3 regions of the Lysinibacillus sp. TE18511 genome follow, and region 2 is predicted to be linked to each of the others. Evidence: riboswitches for the same ligand, from Rfam matches in the RefSeq annotation. Region 2 holds a riboswitch; each other region holds the start of a gene.
What was found. Region 2 has a riboswitch for S-adenosylmethionine ahead of ACVWXS_RS18510 (bifunctional homocysteine S-methyltransferase/methylenetetrahydrofolate reductase). Riboswitches for the same ligand answer to the same signal wherever they lie in the genome.
Positions count from the first base shown of each region.

Region 1: it holds a riboswitch for S-adenosylmethionine, as region 2 does, so the genes downstream of both, ACVWXS_RS19930 (YezD family protein) here and ACVWXS_RS18510 (bifunctional homocysteine S-methyltransferase/methylenetetrahydrofolate reductase) in region 2, are expected to answer to the same signal.
Region 3: it holds a riboswitch for S-adenosylmethionine, as region 2 does, so the genes downstream of both, ACVWXS_RS06190 (Na+/H+ antiporter NhaC family protein) here and ACVWXS_RS18510 (bifunctional homocysteine S-methyltransferase/methylenetetrahydrofolate reductase) in region 2, are expected to answer to the same signal.

Region 1 covers NZ_JBSSFD010000035.1:35,686-40,233, forward strand. The annotation lists gene ACVWXS_RS19915 (VOC family protein) at 1-615, opposite strand, end outside; gene ACVWXS_RS19920 (hypothetical protein) at 788-1,006, opposite strand; gene ACVWXS_RS19925 (flavin reductase family protein) at 1,092-1,580, shown strand; gene ACVWXS_RS19930 (YezD family protein) at 1,879-2,034, opposite strand; SAM riboswitch class I at 2,104-2,199, opposite strand; gene ACVWXS_RS19935 (phosphopantothenoylcysteine decarboxylase domain-containing protein) at 2,524-3,198, opposite strand; gene ACVWXS_RS19940 (LysR family transcriptional regulator) at 3,385-4,260, opposite strand; gene ACVWXS_RS19945 (DMT family transporter) at 4,395-4,548, shown strand, end outside.
Region 2 covers NZ_JBSSFD010000030.1:16,186-20,733, reverse strand. The annotation lists gene ACVWXS_RS18520 (protoglobin domain-containing protein) at 1-230, shown strand, start outside; gene ACVWXS_RS18515 (protoporphyrinogen oxidase) at 524-1,912, shown strand; SAM riboswitch class I at 2,040-2,139, shown strand; gene ACVWXS_RS18510 (bifunctional homocysteine S-methyltransferase/methylenetetrahydrofolate reductase) at 2,224-4,071, shown strand; gene metH (methionine synthase) at 4,064-4,548, shown strand, end outside.
Region 3 covers NZ_JBSSFD010000005.1:190,689-195,236, reverse strand. The annotation lists partial or broken gene ACVWXS_RS06195 (DUF7309 domain-containing protein) at 1-684, shown strand, start outside; gene ACVWXS_RS06190 (Na+/H+ antiporter NhaC family protein) at 896-2,176, opposite strand; SAM riboswitch class I at 2,284-2,391, opposite strand; gene ACVWXS_RS06185 (hypothetical protein) at 3,157-3,444, opposite strand; gene ACVWXS_RS06180 (hypothetical protein) at 3,605-3,841, opposite strand; gene ACVWXS_RS06175 (hypothetical protein) at 4,227-4,548, opposite strand, start outside.

The DNA of each region.
Region 1 (4,548 bases), on a different contig from region 2:
ATACTGTGAATGTTGCTCAGGCTCTGGTAATTGCAATACCTCCTGCCATAATTTCACGGTAGCTCGCACATCCTTTACATAAAATTGCACCGATTCCATTGTGATCGATTGTTTTGGATGGATTGCTCCACTTGCCTGTAATTGTGCAAAACGGTCCTCATCATCAGCAGCCCACTCGATTAAAAAAGGAAAATCAATTGCCTGCTCTGACTTCCCAAAATGCAATAGCTTCCATTCTACGACGGAGCCATCTGGTCTTGTTCGACTGCAAGCATCAGGACCATACACCTCAAAACCAAGTGCACGCAAACGTTGTCCTTCTTCTTCAATATTTTTTGTACGTAATGCAATTCGTGAAAATCCATAATGCTCCTGCGCCCGCTTAAACGTATAGTGTAGGGAATAAGGCAATTCCGCTGCATTTTCAAATAAATTACGATCATAAATTGCTATTTGCTCAATATAGTTTAATCCAAAGTAGCTTAGCGCATTATATGTCCCCCACATTGTGTGTTGACCGCCGTTAACTGTATGGATATTACGTTTGTTTAAAAAAACCTTTACATTGTCTGGTGATTGAACTTGATGAACTAGATGGTCAAAATATAAAGTCATGACTACCCCCCTTTTTTCTCCCACTATTATATACTTTACCTGTTAGTTTTGTTGGTTTAAAATAAAATTAAGAATATTCAATTTGTTAAGAAGTTGCTATATTTTATGCTAACTATTTCAAGATGCTCAGCAAGGAAGTTAATATTTGCTGAGCATCAAATAAAAAAGTTTTTCATTTAGGTAAATCGATGTTATATTCACATAAAATAGGTTCATCACCATAACGTGTGGTTGATTTCCGTTCCGACTGGGCGCTTTGCCGCTGACGCTTCGCTTTCGCGCAGAGCAGAGCTTCCTGGGGGCGTCCGATGAGCCGCTTCACTCGCGTTGCTCGCTCCAGGGTCTCATTTGTGACGCTGATCCCCAAGGAGTCGCCCAGTCTCCACTCCAATCAACTTATATACAAGGCATACGTCTTAACAAATGTCACCCACAACTTTTGGTGATGAACCATAAAATAACAAGAGGTGATTAGAATGACAGACAAAGTAGCTGCTTTTAAACTAGCATTGGGTAATTATCCAACAGGCGTTACGGTTGTCACAGCTTGTAATGACGCTGATGAACCTATTGGCTTAACTGTCAATTCCTTTGCGTCAGTTTCCATAGATCCACTCCTTATTTTATGGTCGCTCGACAAAAAATCACAGCTTCATCCATATTTTACAGCAGCTAAAAAGTTCGCTGTGAATATTTTAGCGAGCAATCAAGAACATTTATGTACACTATTTTCAAGTAAAATCCCAGATCGTTTTGCTCAGGCAAAGTGGTCAACTTCCGTTCACGGTCTACCGATTTTACACGACACTGTAGCCACTTTACAATGCACAACCATTCAACAAATCGATGCTGGAGACCATACGATATTTATTGGGCAGGTCCTAGCCATTGATAATGCACAAAAAGAGCCCCTACTCTATCATCGTAGACATATTGGGGAGATCCCTAAAAGTTTTTATAGCTAGGATACTATCTCATAAGCAATTAGAATTGACTACATCTGAAAATAGGATGGTTCATCGTGATCCATCCTGTTTTTTGTATCATAAACAATTGCTGAAGATTGAGCCATATTATGAAACGCTATTAACGTCGATGTCTTAAAAGAAGAATGTTCAATTTTAACGGAAATACCGCACAGCAGGACCTCTACAATAATCAAGCACCTCTGGCTAACTTCTAAAAAAGCCACAAATAAGCAAAGAAAATAATCCCTGCTTTCTTTGTGGCCTTCAAATATCTAGCAAACTGACATCCTATTATTTACTTTTTCTGTGGAAATCTCTGCTTTTCAAGTCTGTTAATCTGAACAATGACACCGTCTTGAATCGTAATGTTCACTTCTCCATATTCTAAATTCTGAATGGCCTTTGCAATTGCCTCTAGCTTTTTGTCATCGATCTTTGCCTGTTGAGTCATCCGATACACCCCTTCTTTTTACATACTTTTTGTACATAAGAGGCCAACGCATCAAATTGATTTATAGCCCCCTTATCTCTCAGATCGCCCTGTTGGATTTGGCACCTACACTATTGGTTGCCGAGGCTTCATTGGGCCAAGTCCCTCCACCTCTCTCGATAAGAGTATTATGTTTCTTGGAAATAATTCTATAATTCAGAAAACCTCTTGTCAATATAAATATTACAATTCCTAGTCGAATACTTTGTAATTAAGTAAAAAGGATTATTTAAAGTTCGAATATTTTAGTTAAGACGTTTATTTTCCTTGAAGCTTACTATATACAAGTTATTTTATTCCGTATTAAAAAGTAGTATTACTCCCACCATTCACTTATTACAGAGTGAAATGCATTTTCAGAAAACCTAACGCATACAACTTCCATTTTGTGAATATTCACAAAACAAAATGAAAAACTGTGCAGATCTTTTTCTCTACACAGTTTTCACTTTACGTATTTTGTAAAAAATCCATTAATGCTGACGCCGTTTTTTGCTTGCCCATTACCTTTATTGGTTCGCCTTCAGCCGGTACAATCCAATGTGGCTCATCTCCACCATATAATGACTGCGAGCTATTTGCTACCATAAACTGAGCGTTAGCCGATTCCATCCGTAGACGTGCGCGGGACAGTAAAAATTCCTCATCATCTGTTGCCTCGAGTTTAAAGCCCACTAAAGTAACATTCGGTTGCCATTCTTTTATTTGACCTAATACTTTAGGCGCCTTTTTAAAGTGAATGATAGGTGGCTCGTCAGATGGCATTTTACCTGCTTCCTCCATTAAATTTCCGGATTGGTCATATACTTTATCAATGAGCCAATCTGAGCCAGCTGCCGCCATAATAACGATATCCACCTGTTCTTGCTGAACAGACTGTCGAACTTTCTCGCCTAAATCCTCTATACCTTCAAATCGAATGGTACGCATTTTATCTTTATTTATCGGCAGTTGTGCGAAATAACCATGCAAATATAAGACGTTAGCTCCAGCCGCTAGTGCCGCCTCAGCTAAATAACAGCCCATCGACCCTTTTGATAAATTCGTATGCCCTCGCACACGATCCCATTTTTCAAGCGTTCCCCCACTTGTAATGAGTACGGTCTTACCTCGTAATGTCCCCATACACTCACCTTTTTTCTAAAAAATATACAAATACTATTTTAACTTAAGGATATGTAAAGCTTCAATGTTGTTTTTATAGGGCGTGTTGCTCTTCTCTATAATTTACCTCAAGATTTATGGATCATCACCATAACGTGTGGTTGATTTCCGTTCCGACTGGCCACAACTTTCAGTGATGAGCTAAAATCATTCCAAATTTTGTTCTTTCAACCAGTTTCTTAATATTTCCGCAAATTTTTTGGTCACTGGTGATGCCTGGTGTTTCATTGCTATTCCAATTGTACGATAGCCACCTTGTTTTAAAGGTATGGCTTTTATCGTAGTAGGCAAGTTATTCGTAACTAATTTCGGTAAAATACTAATGCCAAGCTGGTGAGAAATCATCGAAATGATCCCTACCTCTTCTGATAGTTCAAAACGAATATTTGGCTTTACGTGATATTGCTCTAAAAGTACTTTTACATCATTTGTCCCTTTATAAGAAGTCATGATAAATGGCATGTCTTCTAATTCCACTATATCAATTTCTGTTTTATCATAAAGTAGACTTTTATCAGAGACAATACACAACAATGGATCCTGCTGGAGTTCGATATATTGAAATTGCCCAGACTTTTGACCATTTAAAAATCCAGCATCAACCTCCCCACTCAGAAGCCATTGTTCAATTTCATAATAGTCTCCCTCTCGCAATTCGACTTGTATGCCAGGAAATTGATTGTCCATCATACGAACAATTTCAGGCATCCAGTTTGAGGAAATACTTGAGATGACACCAATTCGTACTTTTCCACGAGTAACACCAAGTATATGTGCAGCTTCCTGTTGTAGTAATTCCTCAGCATCAAGGACATGTCTCATTGCTCTTAACATTGTATCCCCTTCGCTCGTTAACGTGACACCCGCGCGGCTTCTATGAATGAGCGCAAAGCCGAACTCCTTTTCTAAACTCGAAACGGCATGGCTTACAGCGGATTGAGTTAAACCTAAAGCATCTGCTGCTTTTGTAAAGCTTGCTACCTCAGCCACTTTATTCAAAATCTCATATTTCACTAAACTCATTGCCTGTCCCTCTATATACATGAATTTTTTTAATACTAATCATTATAAACATTCGTTTTACTAATCACAATACAAGATATATAGTAATTTTTAGAATGAAAACTGTTTTAGTACACAGATTGTAGGTGAGCACAATGGGGATCCAGGGAAAAGCAAATTTATTGATGGTTATTGTGACAATGTTTTGGGGATTATCTTATACCTTTATGGTAATGGGACTTGAGACAATGGCAGTTTATAATGTGGTGGCATTGCGTTGTATCATCGCATTTTTGGCAGCAGGTATTA
Region 2 (4,548 bases):
CCCTTAGTAATATACAAGAAGAGGTCGAATCTGGGGAAGAAAATATGGTACAAACAGAAGGACAATTTACCAAAATATTAGATTCTATGACTGAAGCTAAAGAACAAAATGATTGTATGGAAAAAGATGTTCTAGCTATAGCAGAAATTCTCAATGAATTAGGTATTGCCTTTGAAGAGGTAACGAGTTCTGCTGAAAAATTAGCGAACGTTGCCCAAAATCTAAACTAATTAATATAAAAAACACTACACACTCTAGGATATAAAAAACACTATATCAACTATTAATATATAGAATCCAATGAGTCTAGGGTACGTTAGATGGGTGTTTTCATAAAGTTTGAAGAAATGACGCACGCAAAAGTATTTTTGATGATCTCTACATAATATATAGTAATGAAAAAAATGGAGCTATCCCAAATGCTGGGTAGCTCCATTTTTGCTAAATTTGTAAAGTGTTTTGCGTAATTTTTAGGTAAAAAAGTTTATACTGAATAAAGAACTAAAAATAGGGGCGGTTTAACATGAAAACAGTTGTTGTATTAGGTGGCGGAATTACAGGATTGTGTACAATGCATTATTTGCAACGTCAGATTCGAGAGAAAAACCTAGATGTAAAGCTTGTGCTCGTTGAAAAAAATACATATCTAGGTGGCAAGCTGCACTCAGAGTATGAACAAGGCTTTATCCTGGAAACAGGAGCAGATTCCATTGTTGCACGTCATAAAGGTGTTTTAGAGTTAGTAGAGGAACTTGATTTTAAACAGAATCTTGTTTATAACGAAACTGGTATTTCGTATATTTATACAAATAATGAGTTACATGCTATCCCAACAGACTCGACGTTCGGTATTCCAATGAGCTTACCATCTCTTGAGGAAAGTACGCTTGTATCGGAAGAAGGGAAAAAAGTAGCATTAAAGGATTTAACAATGCCAAATGAAGGGTTTACAAAGGAAAGCTCTATTGGGGAATTTTTAACGTATTATTTAGGTGAGGAGCTTGTTCAAAACCAAATAGCACCAGTACTTGCAGGTGTATATTCGGGAGATTTAAATCAACTTTCAATTGCTTCCACTTTACCGTATTTAATCGATTATAAAAATGATTACGGTAGTATTATTAAAGGTTTCGATGCAAACAGAGAGCAATTTGTGAAAGCTGCTAATAAAAAATTTATTTCATTTAAAAATGGTTTATCGTCACTAATTGAACGACTTGAAGAAACTTTAACAGATGTAGAAATTGTGAAAGGAATTGCTACGACTAGTGTTAAAAAGCAGGAGAATCAATATATCGTTACTTTAGCAAACGATAGAATGATTGAAGCAGATCATGTTGTTTTGGCACTTCCTAACGACTCGGTACAAAACTTATTGCAAGATGAATCATTGAACCGCTATTTTGGACAATTCAATACTGCATCAGCCATTACGATTTACTTAGGATTTGACGTACCCGATCATAGATTACCAGCAGATGGAACAGGCTATATTGTGTCACATAATTCCGATGTTATATGTAATGCAGCAACGTGGACAAGTCGCAAGTGGAAGCACACCTCTGCAGAAGGGAAATTACTTGTACGACTTTTTTATAAGAGCATTAACCCTGCGTATGAGAGATTGCGTATGATGACAGATGAAGAATTAGCAGTTGTTGCCTTAGAGGATGTAAGAAAAAGCTTGGGGATTGAGGAAAAACCAACTGTTGTCGATGTGACAAAATGGATTGATCAAATGCCGAAGTATGACTTGGCACATCGTGAGGCGTTGCAAGGTCTAGTGCAAGAGCTTGAGAACAACTATCCCAATTTATTAATAGCAGGATGCTCTTATTTTGGAGTAGGCATAGGTGCTTGTATTCAAAACGGGAAAAAAATTGGTGAAGAACTTGCTGAAAAACTATTGTAATTGTTTCATAAAAATCAAAATATAATATTTTTTTCGTATAAAATATCTTTTGTTCAGTGAAATAGTCTTGACTCTATCGTTCGTAAACGATATGATTCTTTTAATTATTTAAAAAATTCATACTACATTCTTATCAAGAGAAGCTGAGGGACTGGCCCTATGAAGCTTCAGCAACCAACTTTTTGTCAGGTGCTAAATCCAGAAGACCAATGTGTCGAAGATGAGAAGGAAAAACAATTACGAAACGTAAAAGCCTTCTTTTTTTGAGAAGGCTTTTTTATTTTATAGATAAGGGAAGAGAGGCTAGTTTTATGGGATTGCTTGAAAAGTTAAAAACGAATGTTCTTACGGCAGATGGTGCAATTGGTACGCTTTTATATGGCTATGGCTTGGAGTACTGCCATGAGGAAATGAATGTTCAGAGACCAGAATTAATTGAAAAGATTCATAGAGAGTATATAGCAGCTGGAGCCGACATTATTCAAACAAACACTTATGGAGCTAATGCCATAAAATTAGTTCGCTATGGATTAGAATCACGTGTGCAGCAGTTTAATGAAGCTGCTATTACGATTGCCAAACGAGCGGCGGCAGATGGTGGACAATTTGTCTTGGGTACTATTGGAGGAATCCGTGGTATTCGAAAGAGTGATGCAACGTTGGAGGAAATTCTAGCAACGGTTGAAGAGCAAACAACTGTTTTACTTGCGGGAAATCCAGATGGTCTTTTGCTTGAAACCTATTATGATTTTGAAGAGCTGACAGCAACTTTAACAATGCTACGGGCTAAAACAAAATTACCGATTATTGCGCAAGTTTCTATGCACGAACCAGGCATTTTGCAAAATGGAATGAGTTTAAACGCCGCTTTACATAAACTTGAAGCGCTAGGTGCTGATATCGTAGGTGTTAACTGTCGCTTAGGCCCACACCATACTATTCAAGCATTTGAAGGTGTAGAGCTTCCTGAAAAGGCATTTATGTCAGCGTATCCGAATGCATCTCTTCTTGATTTGGAGGATGGCCGTGTCGTTTATGAATCTGAGGCAGATTATTTTGGGCGAGCAGCTGTAGCACTTCGTGATCAGGGAGTGCGTTTAATAGGTGGTTGCTGTGGTACGACACCCAAACATATTGCCGCAGTGAAAAAGTATTTAGAGGCGCTATCTCCAGTTGAGGAAAAGCACGCAAAGCCAGAAAAAATCGCAGTTTTACGTGAGGCAGAGCCGCCAAGTTATGAGCCATTACATGTAAAAGTAAAACGAGAACGCTCAGTTATCGTGGAGTTAGATACTCCTAGACATTTAGAAATTGAAGGCTTTATTGAAGGTGCCGAAAAATTGTATAAAGCTGGCGCAGATGTAGTCATGATGGCTGATAATTCACTGGCATCGCCAAGGATTAGTAATATTGCGATGGGTGCCTTATTAAAAGAAGTACATGGGGTACGCCCATTGACACATATAACATGCCGAGATCGTAATTTAATTGGTCTTCAATCACATTTAATGGGATTAAATGCACTTGGGATTCATGATATTTTAGCGGTTACTGGAGATCCGACAAAGGTAGGTGATTTCCCAGGGGCGACTAGCGTTTATGACGTATCTTCAATGGAACTAATCCAATTAATAAAACAGTTAAATGAAGGTGTATCGTTCTCAGGGAAACCACTTCGTAAAAAGGCAAATTTCTCTGTAGCGGCAGCGTTTAATCCTAATGTACGTGTACTGGATCGTGCTGTGTCTCGATTAGAAAAGAAAATTGAACATGGGGCAGATTATTTTATTTCACAGCCTGTTTATACAAAGGAAAAAATCGTGGAAATTTACGAGGCGATAAAGCATTTAGAAACACCAATATATATAGGTATTATGCCAGTAACGAGCTATAAAAGTGCGGAGTTTTTACATCATGAAGTACCAGGCATCAAACTATCAGATGATGCGTTAACGCGTATGAAGGCTTGTGGTGATGATAAGGAACGCGCAACACTAGAAGGGATTGCAATTGCCAAGGAATTAGTAGAAGTAGCAGCGGAATATTTCAATGGTATTTATCTTATCACACCGTTTCTGCGCTATGATATGACACTTGAATTGATGAAATATATTGAGCAATTGGATGAACAGAAAAAAGGGGTAAGTATAAATGGCTAAGCACTTGATTGAAGAACAACTTGAGAAACGAATATTAATTCTTGATGGCGCAATGGGTACAATGCTACAAAATGAAAATTTATTAGCGGAGGATTTTGGCGGCGAAGAATACGATGGCTGTAATGAAAATCTTGTGCTAACTAGACCAGATGTGCTTGAAAAAGTTCATAGAAAATATTTAGAGGCTGGAGCAGATATTATTTGTACAAATACATTTGGTGGAACACCACTTGTACTAAACGAATATGATCTTGGCGAGAAGGCAGAAGAAATCAATAAACGTGCTGTGGAAATTGCGCGCAAAGTAGTAGATGAATTTTCAACATCCGATTGGCCACGTTTTGTAGCGGGGGCTATGGGGCCAACTACAAAAACCTTGTCGGTAACAGGTGGTATTTCATTTGATGAGTTAGAGGAAAACTTTTACGTTCAGGCCAAGGCATTAATCGAAGCTGGGGCGGACGTTCTATTGCTAGA
Region 3 (4,548 bases), on a different contig from region 2:
GATTGTGGGCTGTCGTATAGAGGGAAGAAGAACTGGATTCAATACCGTAGCTATCAAGAAGGAACGCATCCTGAAAGACCAAACCATCTAGAGGTAGAACTATTAATTGATGTTGTAAGTAGGATGATTAATATTACAGAAGCTCGGAAGGATGGCTGGGAATATCCACAGGTAGCTGCACATCAATATCCAACGTTTAAAGTACAAATGGATGGTGAGTTACAAGAAATCTATATTTTGCATATAAATATACCAAAGCCAACGTATGAGTGCTACGAGGAAATTTCAATGTTTGAAAAAGCAAAATATAAGAAAAAGCCTAAAAGCCCGTTACAATTAGAATATGATATATTTTACATGCCTTTTGGCGTAGAATCGGAAGAAACGAACCGCACTGTTTATCCGATTGCTGGTATGCTTGTTGAACGAGGAAGCAATTTGGTTATTGAACACGAATTGTTCCCTGTGCCTAAAACGCCACCAATTGCACAAGGCGTGTTATGGGCATTTTTATAAAGCTTAGAGGTAAGACCAAGTAAAATATTTGTTTCTAAAGAGTTAAGCCCGATGCTTCAACCACTAGCAAAAAATGTCGGGGTGGAGCTTGTAGAAAGTGAACTTCCTTGCATCCGAGAAGTGAGAGAATTTATGAAAAACATGTCAATGGATTTATTTGAAGAATAGTGAATAATCTGACCACACGTTTCTATGACTTTAGAACAATTACACGTGTACGTATTTAAAAAGCTCAATAGGAATGATCATCTATACCCTTACCAACCTCATAAAAAAATCCAATCGTTTTGATTAATCTTTCTTTCAAAACAATTGGATTATTTTCGATGTAAAATCAATATTTTCTAAAGCCACACCCATCACTCTAAAGTGATGAAGTTCAGGCTTTCTTTTGTGCGGGGTATCCAATAAGGATAGCGATGATCCCGCAAATTCCTATCAAGATCGGATAGAAAGAGTATTGTAGCATGCTTACTGGCGATATTCCAGCTACGCTTGCGGCTGCCAGGAATTGGGCTCCGTATGGGAGAAGACCTTGGACCGTACAGGAGAAAATATCTAATATACTTGCGGACTTTCTTGGCTCAATCCCATACTGATCAGCAATATTTTTTGCAAGTGGACCAGCAATTAGAATAGCAATCGTATTATTGGCCGTAGATAAATTAGTTAGACCCACAAGGCCAGCAATCCCAAATTCAGCACCCTTTTTCGATTTAATTCTTCGTGTCGTAAGGTGAAGTAGAAAGTCAATTCCTCCGTTAAACTTAATAACCTCCACCATTCCAGCTATTAATATCGCAAGAAATGCCATTTCATACATGCCTGACATTCCTTCGCCAATCGTTTGCATAAGGCTCATTAAATGATAGCTGCCATCCGCTAAGCCTACAGCCCCGGCGAGAACAATCCCAAATGCCAGAACAAAGAAAACATTCATTCCAGCTAACGCTAAAATAATAACCAGAACATAGGGAACAATTTTTACCCAACTATAGCTTAAATGTTCTACATGTGCGGTTTCACCCATTGTGATAACCCCTAAAATAATGCTCGTTACAATAGCTGCCGGCAACACAATCCAAAAATTCACCTTAAATTTATCCTTCATTTGTGCGCCTTGTGAACGAACGGCAGTAATGGTTGTATCTGAAATAATGGATAAATTATCGCCAAACATCGAACCGCCAACAATCGCTGCCATTACTAAAGCCATGGGAAGTTCGATATGCTCGCTTATCCCAACTCCGATCGGCGCCAGTGCAACAATCGTTCCCACCGATGTACCCATTGACAGGGAGATAAAGCAGGCAATGATGAACAAGCCTACGACAAGCAGGTTTGGCGGAATGACCGATAAAGCAAAGTTAACAGTGGAATCCACTGCCCCCATGCCTTTTGCTACCTCTGAAAAGGCTCCAGCCAAGAGAAAAATAACAACCATCAGCATGACATTTAAATTTCCTGCGCCTTTGCAGAAAATATCAACCTTTCGCGAAAACGATTCTTTTCGATTCATCGCCAGAGCCACAGCGCCCGAAATGGCAATGGCTACAATGACAGGAAAGGCATAAAAATCACCTGTAATAACCCCTGAACCAATAAATAAAATCAAAAAAACAACAAATGGGATCAGCGCCCATGGATTCTCTTTCTTCATTGTCCTACCTCCAAAAATTAAAAATGGACACATCCTTGTCCATTTTTTTCTAAAAAAAGACCTCTTCTCGAAATAACAAGAAGAGGTCTTATATTTATAAAACACTCCTCTTATCTATCAAGCCATTGCTTGCTGGATTTGGCACAGTAACTTAATCACTAAGTTCCGCTGCCGAGATATCATAGGGCCAGTCCCTCCATCTCTCTTGATAAGAAGAAAAAATATTATTTTTTTGCACAATAATGAAATACTATAATAAAACATCTATTATTGCAACATGTTTTTAATTAAATACTATTTCAAAGCACATAAAAACGTTTTTTCAAGAAAGAAAATCCGCTTTAAGGCGACCACGGTAAAAAAGAGAGGAGCGATTCATGAAGTGCTAAATTAAGATGTTAAAAATATTGGTGTAATCATAGAACCATCTATCACGACGATAGGCAATTAGATTGTTTAGTTATAATACAGGAGAATTACAAAGATGTAGGTGCATTTGCAGAAATTGAAGGTATAGAAAATGTGAAGCAAAAGATAGTAATCATCTATTGTAAAGAGACATATTTATAAAGCTCAATAGTAATCGTAGAGACGACCAGACTAATTTAGTTTCTTTTAACAAAAAAAGACACTATAAAAAGAATAGAACCTACCAAAAAACCAATGAATTGATCTAATAATAATTCATCTCGAAGAAACCATCTGAAAATAAAAATGCCTCCAAACATTAGCATAGCTAAAAATCCGATATATTTTATTCCATTATGTAGCATCTTCTCACTCCCTACAGTTTGAAATAACCGTCATTCCTATTGCAGTAAGAACAGCGATAACAAATGACCCTACAATAATTCATTGAGGCATATCTTTTTCGTCTCTCGTCACAAAATATTCAGTAACTCTAACAACCACAAATAATTAATGCTACATAAAATCCATTACTTCATTGACCTACAACCCGGGATTCTTTCAACTTTTTCTTATTTGTAGTCATTGTCGACATTTAATCCCTCTATTTTAATTAATATTGGTATTTTTTTGAATAAAGATACTAATGCTAAAATTAAAGATGCTGTAGCTATTGTTTTTGTAAATTCCTTATAATCATTAGGTATATATTGACTGGTGATAAACGCTATTACTGCCATTACTATATAAGTTAAAATGCTTTTTAATTTTGTATTTTTTATTGTAATTAAATACATTAATGACTCAGCAAATAAAATGATAAGAAATAAAATAAATATATTTATTAATATATAACTCAAAGTTTTCACCTTCTTTTAAAAGGTTAGAAAAGGATATCGAAGAATTGATACCCTTTTTTATAAAATTAAATTTTTCTATAATCGTCTTGTGCTCCTAACCACTCCTGTTCATATGGATATAATATTAAAGCAGCACCGAATGGACCTATTACACCGCTGATTAAAGTTTCATTTTATTAGCATGGCGAATAGTAATAATATTATCGTTTGGATTAACTAAAACAACAGTATCCCAAGTAGGTTTAATTTGAAGTTCACCGTGTTCATCAATGCGAATCATTGCATTTAGTTCTAGAATACCTTCAATAATAATGATCTCTTTTGCATCGTTATCTTTTATAGCTCTTAATTCATCTTTAAAACGAATTTTCCAACCAAAAAAATCTACTTCATTCATTGAAAGTTTACCTCCATGAAAGTACTTTCAGCAACAGGGCGACATTTATTGATTTCCGGTAAATCAGGCCAAGGAAAAACATATTTTATGCAGTGTCTATTATTTAAGAGGTGAGTTCTGATCGGGCTATGAAAAAACCTCCTAATGAATGATCATCGAGGTTGTCTCACGATTATTAATTCATTAGAAAGTGTGTAGTGTTCGGCGCTTACATTTAAATAATCTAGGTTTAAGTATATTTGTTCACAATGTTATTCTTTTTCCACTTCATTTAATACAAGAATGCTACCCCTTTAGCTACATAACAAAAGGACTCCCTTTTTTCAAGGAAAGCACCTAAGTACAATACTACTTTACTTATTTAGTAAATTAATAAATGTTTTAATTATTTATTAGAGATCTCATAATACGTATCATAAAGGTTTTTATAGTTATCTTTTAGCTTATTAATATTCATGGAGTCATTTGAAATAATATCAATAACATCATTATTTACATATAATAAATATTCATTGGAATAGAATGAAATATATGCTCCTGTTAAACCTTTTTTAATGCTAAAACAGTAATTATATACATCTAAAGGATCTAAGTTTTTTATAGAAGCATAAATTAATCCATCATTTGTATAGCCTTCTAATAATACATCCTCTTTCCAATTTTTTAAGTGAATAATTTGACCAATCTTTGTTTTGGCTGACTTACGT